Regions from separate parts of the Arthrobacter sp. P1_H7 genome, predicted to be linked through region 2. Evidence: riboswitches for the same ligand, from Rfam matches in the RefSeq annotation. Region 2 holds a riboswitch; each other region holds the start of a gene.
The links. A riboswitch is a leader RNA that binds a small molecule or an ion and turns the genes downstream of it on or off. The one in region 2 is predicted to bind thiamine pyrophosphate.
Positions count from the first base shown of each region.

Region 1 (2,255 bases), on a different contig from region 2:
GTCCGGTCAGACGATGTCCTGGGTCTTCGCGAAGCGGGTGATCGCGCGCTGGGTGCCGCGGTTGGCGAGCACCTGGATGATGGCGCTGACCGATGCGGAGATCAGCGCGAAGGTCAGGGCCGAGCGCAGGGTGGTGGGGACGTCGTCCTCCTGGCCCTTGGGCGGCTTGTTGCCCGTCGACTTCTCCCAGATGGTGTCCACGAGCTTGGTGCCGGCAAAGCCGGCGAGGAGGCTGACGCCGGTGCCGAGCAGCTTGATGAGGATGTTCATTCTTCGGTCTCCTTGGGACGGGAACGGTTTTTCCCCTAGCCTAGCGTTCCGGGGTGAGGACCATCCGCAGGGCCTCGACCACCAGTTCGTGATCCGTCTTCTGGGGCAGGCCGGAGACGGTGACAACGGCAACGGCACCCGTGCCGCGCACGTAGACGGGGAACGCCCCGCCGTGGGCGGCGAACTCCGACTGGTCCCACCAGGCGTTGTCCTCGATCCTTCCGCCTGCAGCGCGGGCCCGGAGGCCCACCAGCAGGGACGGGACCTCGTACCGCATGGCGGTGCGCTTCTTGGCGTTGATCCAGCGTTCGTTGTCCGGTGTGGCGCCGTCCAGCGCGGCGTGAAAGAGCACCTGCTCGCCTTTGGTGATGTCGACGGCGATGGGCAGCGAGCGTTGCCTGCCCAGCTCGACAAGGAGGAGCCCGAGGTCCAGGGCGTCATCCTTGCTGAACGACGCGAACTGGAGCGCCTCCATCTCGGCCAGCACGCGGCCGATGAGCGCCGCCAGGGAACCCTGCGGCTGCGGCTCCCTCGAATCGGGATCGTATTCCCCGGAGGGACCTTGTGTGGCCGGTGAGTGCGACAAAATATTCCAGCTTTCCGGTGGGTGATGAGGCCGCCCGCTGGCGGGTCCGGGTGTCCGACACGACGACTCTACCAAGATGGTTTTCCCGGCCGCCGGGACCGCCGCAGTCCGGTCCACGATTGTGACGGCACCCCACTGAAAACCCGGCCGTCCGGGTGTAAACTGAGCCAGCCCACAAGGGCGAAAACAATTACGACAGGGGAGCGCCGCCGTCGGGCATCGCCGGCAAAATCCGGGGAAACCTTTGGTGGGCGCTGAGAGTGCGGACAGCCGCAGACCCTCGAACCTGATCCGGTTAGTACCGGCGCAAGGGAGTCGAGTTCTCAGGGTGCGCGGAGGGCGGCGGAAGCCGAGTCCGGCCGGAGCACCCTCCCCTCCTGTTCCTCAGGAGGACGACATGACAGATATTTCAGCACAGCATGGTTCCGCCAGCCGTTCATCCGCCCGGCGCAACTTCAGCTGGCGCGTGGTGGACATTGTGGTGGCCGCGTTGATCGCCGTAGCCGGCGGCGTCATTTTCTGGGCCTGGTCCCAGGGCGCGAACCTGATCTCGACTCCGGTCAACGCGGTCTACCCGCCGCTGAGCGGACTCTACGCCGGCGGGTGGATGATCCCGGCGGTGCTGGGGATGCTCATCATCCGCAAGCCGGGCGCCGCGCTCTTCTGCGAGACCGTCGCGGCCACGGGCGAACTCATCATGGGCTCGCAGTACGGCACCACGGTGCTGATTTCCGGCATCCTGCAGGGCCTCGGCGCCGAACTGGTCTTCGCGGCCTTCCTCTACAAGAAGTTCAACCTGCCCGTCTCCGTGCTGGCCGGCGCCGGCGCGGGCCTCTTCTGCGGCCTGAACGATTCCTTCCTGCCGTGGGGCTGGAACATCGCCTACGAAGCCGGCGACAAGCTCGCCTACATCGTCTTCACCACGATCTCCGGCGCAGTGATTGCCGGCGGACTGGCCTGGCTCGCCACCCGCGGCCTGGCGAAGACCGGAGTGCTGGGCTCCTTTGCCTCCCGCAAGGCCGCCACGGAGCCCGTCTTCTCCTGAGCCCCGTCGCGGAATCCTGCAGAGAACCATGAGATCTTCACCGGGCGTCCGGCCGGCCGCTGTCACGGCCCGCGGCTGGGGCTGGCGGCACGCCGGACGGACCCGGCCCGCGGTCAGCGGCCTTGACCTGGGCATCCGGCCGGGGGAGCGCGTGCTCCTGCTGGGGCCCTCCGGCGCCGGCAAGTCGACGTTGCTCCACGCCCTGGCCGGCGTGCTGGGCGACGGCGCGGCCGGCGACTCCGGCGACTCCGGCGAAGCCGAGAACACAGACGAGACCGGCAGCCTGCTGATCGACGGCGCCGCGCCACGGGCGCAGCGCGGCCGCGCCGGGCTGGTGCAGCAGGACCCGGAAAC
Region 1 covers NZ_JBFUCO010000010.1:218,005-220,259, reverse strand. The annotation lists gene AC1DXI_RS11930 (DUF4235 domain-containing protein) at 7-270, opposite strand; gene AC1DXI_RS11925 (heme-degrading domain-containing protein) at 311-856, opposite strand; TPP riboswitch at 1,044-1,187, shown strand; gene AC1DXI_RS11920 (ECF transporter S component) at 1,254-1,901, shown strand; gene AC1DXI_RS11915 (ABC transporter ATP-binding protein) at 1,930-2,255, shown strand, end outside.
Region 1: it holds a riboswitch for thiamine pyrophosphate, as region 2 does, so the genes downstream of both, AC1DXI_RS11920 (ECF transporter S component) here and thiC (phosphomethylpyrimidine synthase ThiC) in region 2, are expected to answer to the same signal.

Region 2 (2,255 bases):
TCCCGGCGTTGCGGTCCGCCAGGGCCTGGGATTCCGCGGTGTCCTCGGTAACGTCCCCGCCCGGGCCGAGGCCGATGTGGCAGTGCGCGTCCACGAGGCCGGGAATGACCCAGCCGTCGAGCACGAGCTCCGGCGCGGCCGCGGGCCGGTGGAAGGTCAACCGGCCCTCCACCGACCACAGCCCGTGGCCGATTTGGTCCGCCGCCGTGAGGATGGGCCCGCTGAACTCGATGATGCTGGTCATGGCCTAAAGCCTAATCCGCATGACAATCCGGGCCCAGATCATCGAGCCCCAGCTGCGCTTCGTGGATCTGCAGGGCAGCCAGCGCCGGCCCCGGCCGGGCGAATTCCTCGAACCCGCAGCTCGCGTAAAACGGGGCGTTGAACGGAACGGCTGGGAAGTGCAAAGCGTCATCCAGGGATAGCCGCGGTCCCGGGCAGCGTCGAGGGCCGCCTCCACCAGCGACCGTCCGATCCCCCGCCTGCCGAAGTCCGGCTGTACGGAGAGTTGCTCCAGATGGGCCTGGCCGCCGAGTGCGTCAACGCGGGCAAAGCCTACAGGCGGGGTTCCGGCGACCAGTATGAACAGCGGCTCGACCGGCGTCGTCAACTCCGGAGCCGGGAGCGCCCGGTTCCCCAGTTCCTTTATCAGGACGCCGTCTGCCACGGCCTCGATAGCCGTCAACGCCGGGAAATCTTCCGGCGCCGCCGTCCTGATGCGGGGCACGGCCTTGGGCGGGGTCACAGTGCCACGCTAACACCGCGGTCCTACCGTCCGCGTCACACTCGACGGCCGGCCGGAGGCGCATGGTAGCTTCGTCTACGACCACACGGGTGCCCCTGCAGGGGCTGAGATCGGGCTGACGCAGCCTGCGACCGTTGAACCTGTCCGGGTAATGCCGGCGAAGGAAGTGAGTATTTCCGTGAACACCCAACTGACACAGCACAGCCCTGTCCAAAACCAGCCTGCGGCCCCCACACAGTCGCTGAAGTCCCACTCGCTGGCCTTCACCACGGACCCGGACCACGGCATCCGCGTCCCGGTGACCGAAATCGCCCTGGAACCCTCGCCGGGCGGTGTCCGGAACCCGCCGTTCCGGGTGTACCGCACGGCCGGACCGGGCAGCGATCCGGTCCGCGGGCTGGAGCCGTTCCGCACGCCCTGGATTGAGGCCAGGGCGGACACCGAACCCTACGCCGGCCGGGAACGGGAGCTGCTCGACGACGGCAAGTCGGCGGTGCGCCGCGGTGCGGCGTCGGCCGAGTGGCGGGGCGGCCGGCCGGTGCCGCGCCGGGCCGTCGAGGGCAGGACCGTCACGCAGATGCGGTACGCCCGGGACGGTGTCATCACCCAGGAAATGCGGTTCGTCGCGCTGCGCGAGAACTGCGATGTGGAGCTGGTGCGCAGCGAGGTGGCCGCGGGCCGGGCGATCATTCCCAACAACGTCAACCACCCCGAATCCGAGCCGATGATCATCGGCAAGGCGTTCCTGGTGAAAATCAACGCCAATATCGGCAATTCCGCCGTGACCAGCTCCATCGCCGAGGAGGTCGACAAACTCCAGTGGGCCACGCAGTGGGGCGCGGACACCGTCATGGACCTCTCCACCGGGGACGACATCCACACCACGCGCGAGTGGATCATCCGCAACTCCCCCGTCCCCATCGGCACGGTCCCGATCTACCAGGCGCTGGAGAAGGTCAACGGCGAGGCGAACACCCTGACCTGGGAGATCTTCCGGGACACCGTGATCGAACAGTGCGAGCAGGGCGTGGACTACATGACCATCCACGCCGGGGTCCTGCTGCGGTATGTACCCCTGACGGCCAACCGGGTCACCGGCATCGTGTCCCGGGGCGGTTCCATCATGGCCGGCTGGTGCCTGGCGCACCATCGGGAGAACTTCCTGTACACCCACTTCGACGAGCTGTGCGAGATCTTCGCGCGGTACGACGTCGCCTTCTCCCTGGGCGACGGGCTGCGGCCGGGCGCGACGGCGGATGCCAACGACGCGGCACAGTTCGCCGAACTGGACACCCTGGCTGAGCTCACGCAGCGGGCCTGGGAATTCGATGTGCAGGTCATGGTGGAGGGCCCCGGGCACGTGCCCTTCCACCTCGTCCGGGAAAACGTGGAGCGCCAGCAGGAACTCTGCAAGGGCGCCCCGTTTTACACACTCGGGCCGCTGGTCACGGACATCGCACCGGGATATGACCACATCACCTCGGCGATCGGCGCCACCGAGATCGCCCGC
Region 2 covers NZ_JBFUCO010000005.1:156,807-159,061, reverse strand. The annotation lists gene AC1DXI_RS07095 (amidohydrolase family protein) at 1-244, opposite strand, end outside; gene AC1DXI_RS07090 (GNAT family N-acetyltransferase) at 248-745, opposite strand; TPP riboswitch at 821-928, shown strand; gene thiC (phosphomethylpyrimidine synthase ThiC) at 924-2,255, shown strand, end outside.

Region 3 (2,255 bases), on a different contig from region 2:
ACGGCGTCGTCGGCCGATACGTCGACACGGCGACCCGGGAGCTGATCGGGCAGGTCCGCTCCACCGGGGAGTCCACGGCCGTGCTGCAGGAGCGCCTCAAAGCGGCCCTGGCCGATGACCCCCGGCTGGCTTCGCGCCTGGCGTTGTGGGCCAGGCGCCTGCTGGGGGAGGTCCTGAACCACGCCCAGCGCGTCAGCGCTGAGCACGCGTTCCTCGGCGGGCTATCGGGGCTGGACGACGCCGGCGCCCGGGCGCTGGTCAACGGCCTGGCGGCCGAGCTCGCAGCGAACCACGCGCACCGGATGACGGAGCTGGGTCTCGCCGGATAGTTCAGTGCCGGCCGGCATTACAGGCCGCGGACCTGCCTAAGATGCGGCGTCCAGCGCCGCCAGCAAGGCTCCTGCGGCGTGGGCCGGATCGGTGGCGTCGGTGATCGCCCGGACCACGACGATCCGCCGGGCACCGGCATTGACTACCTGCTCCACGTTGCTGAGGTCGATCCCGCCGATCGCGAACCACGGCAGCAGGCTCTCGGCCCGGCCGTCGACCTTGCCGGTTCCCTCCGAGTCCGCCCCGCCGACCGCCTGGGCGGCGTAACGCACCAGGTCGAGGCCGACGGCGGCGCGTCCGGGCTTGGTGGGCGTCGCCCACACGGGGCCCACGCAGAAATAATCGAGCCCTTTGCGGCTGGGCGCGGCAGCAATGGCGGCGTCCACTTGCTTCGGGCTGTGGGTGGACAGGCCGATCACGGCATCCTTGCCGAGGAAGCCGCGGGCGGCGTCGAGCGAAATGTCCTTCTGGCCGACATGGAACACCGGAGCCCCGGACAAGGAGGCGATGTCCGCCCGGTCGTTGACGGCCCACAACCGCCCGTGCCGCAGCGCTGCGGCGTGCAGGACCTCCAGCAGTTCCAGTTCCTCGGAGGCCTCGAGCGACTTGTCGCGCAACTGGATGATGTCCACGCCGCCGGCGAAGGCGGCGTCGACGAAGTCCTCGAAGTCGCCGCGGTCCCTGCGGGAGTCGGTGCAGAGATAGAGGCGGGCGGTGGTGTGGAGGGGGTCCTGGCTCATGGGACCAGCCTAGTTCCTCTAAACTGGGCGCATACCGCGGGAGCCCGCAGCAGCCATGTCGCCGCTGCCCGGCTGAGAGGGCGTCAGAGCCGACCGCTTGACCTGATCCGGCTAGTACCGGCGTAGGGAAGGAATTTTTCATGGGCACACGAGCAGGCCGCGCAGCCGAAGCCGCAAATGACGCCGCCGCCCGGATTTGTGACACAGGGCCCGGTACCGCAGAGGGAGTCGCCCCGGGGGATACCAGTGCCGACTACATCACCGCCGACGCAGTCGAGGCGGGGGATCTCAGTGCCGATGTGGCCGTGATCGGCGGCGGGGTGATCGGCCATGGCATAGCGTTCGAGGCCATCCGCGCGGGCCGTTCCGTGGTCCTGATCGATGATGCTCCCGGCAGCGGAGCCAGCTGGGCCGCGGCCGGCATGCTGGCCCCCGTGAGTGAGCTGCACTACCAGGAGGAACAGCTCCTGGAACTGATGCTTGAGGCCTCCCGGTTGTGGCCAGGATTCGCTGCGGCGATCGACGCCGGTGCCGCCGGCACGGAATCCCGGGCAGGTACCGGCTACTTAACGACGCCGACCCTGGCGGTGGGGGCCGACGCGGCGGACCGGCGCGCGCTCGCGGACTTGCGGGAAGTCCAGCAGACCAGCGGCCTCAGCGTGGAACCACTGACAGTGCGCGAGGCACGCACCCGGGAGCCCCTGCTGAGTCCCGGCATCTCGTGTGCCTTCGACATCCCGGCCGACCACCAGGTGGACCCCCGCCTGCTGATCGCCCGGCTCGCCGGCGTACTCGGTGTGGCAGGCGGCAGCTTCGTCCGCCAGCGCGCGGCAGGCCTGCTGTGGCAGGACGGACAGGTGGCGGGTGCGCGGCTGGCCGGCGGCGGTTCCGTGCGGGCTGCGGAAACCGTGGTCGCCAACGGGCTCGGCGCCGCCGGGCTGGAGGAGCTGCCCGCAGGACTGGCGCTGCCGCTGCGCCCCGTCTACGGCGACATCCTCCGGCTTCGCGTGCCCCCGCATCTGCAGCCGCTGCTCACGGCCACCGTGCGGGGCATGGTGCGCGGCGTCCCGGTGTACATCGTCCCCCGCCAGGACGGCACCGTGGTGATCGGGGCCACCCAGCGCGAGGACGGACCCTCGGACCCCCACGCGGTTTCCGCCGGCGGCATCTACCAGCTGCTGCGGG
Region 3 covers NZ_JBFUCO010000017.1:3,079-5,333, reverse strand. The annotation lists gene AC1DXI_RS16570 (ferritin-like fold-containing protein) at 1-329, shown strand, start outside; gene thiE (thiamine phosphate synthase) at 366-1,070, opposite strand; TPP riboswitch at 1,097-1,217, shown strand; gene thiO (glycine oxidase ThiO) at 1,211-2,255, shown strand, end outside.
Region 3: it holds a riboswitch for thiamine pyrophosphate, as region 2 does, so the genes downstream of both, thiO (glycine oxidase ThiO) here and thiC (phosphomethylpyrimidine synthase ThiC) in region 2, are expected to answer to the same signal.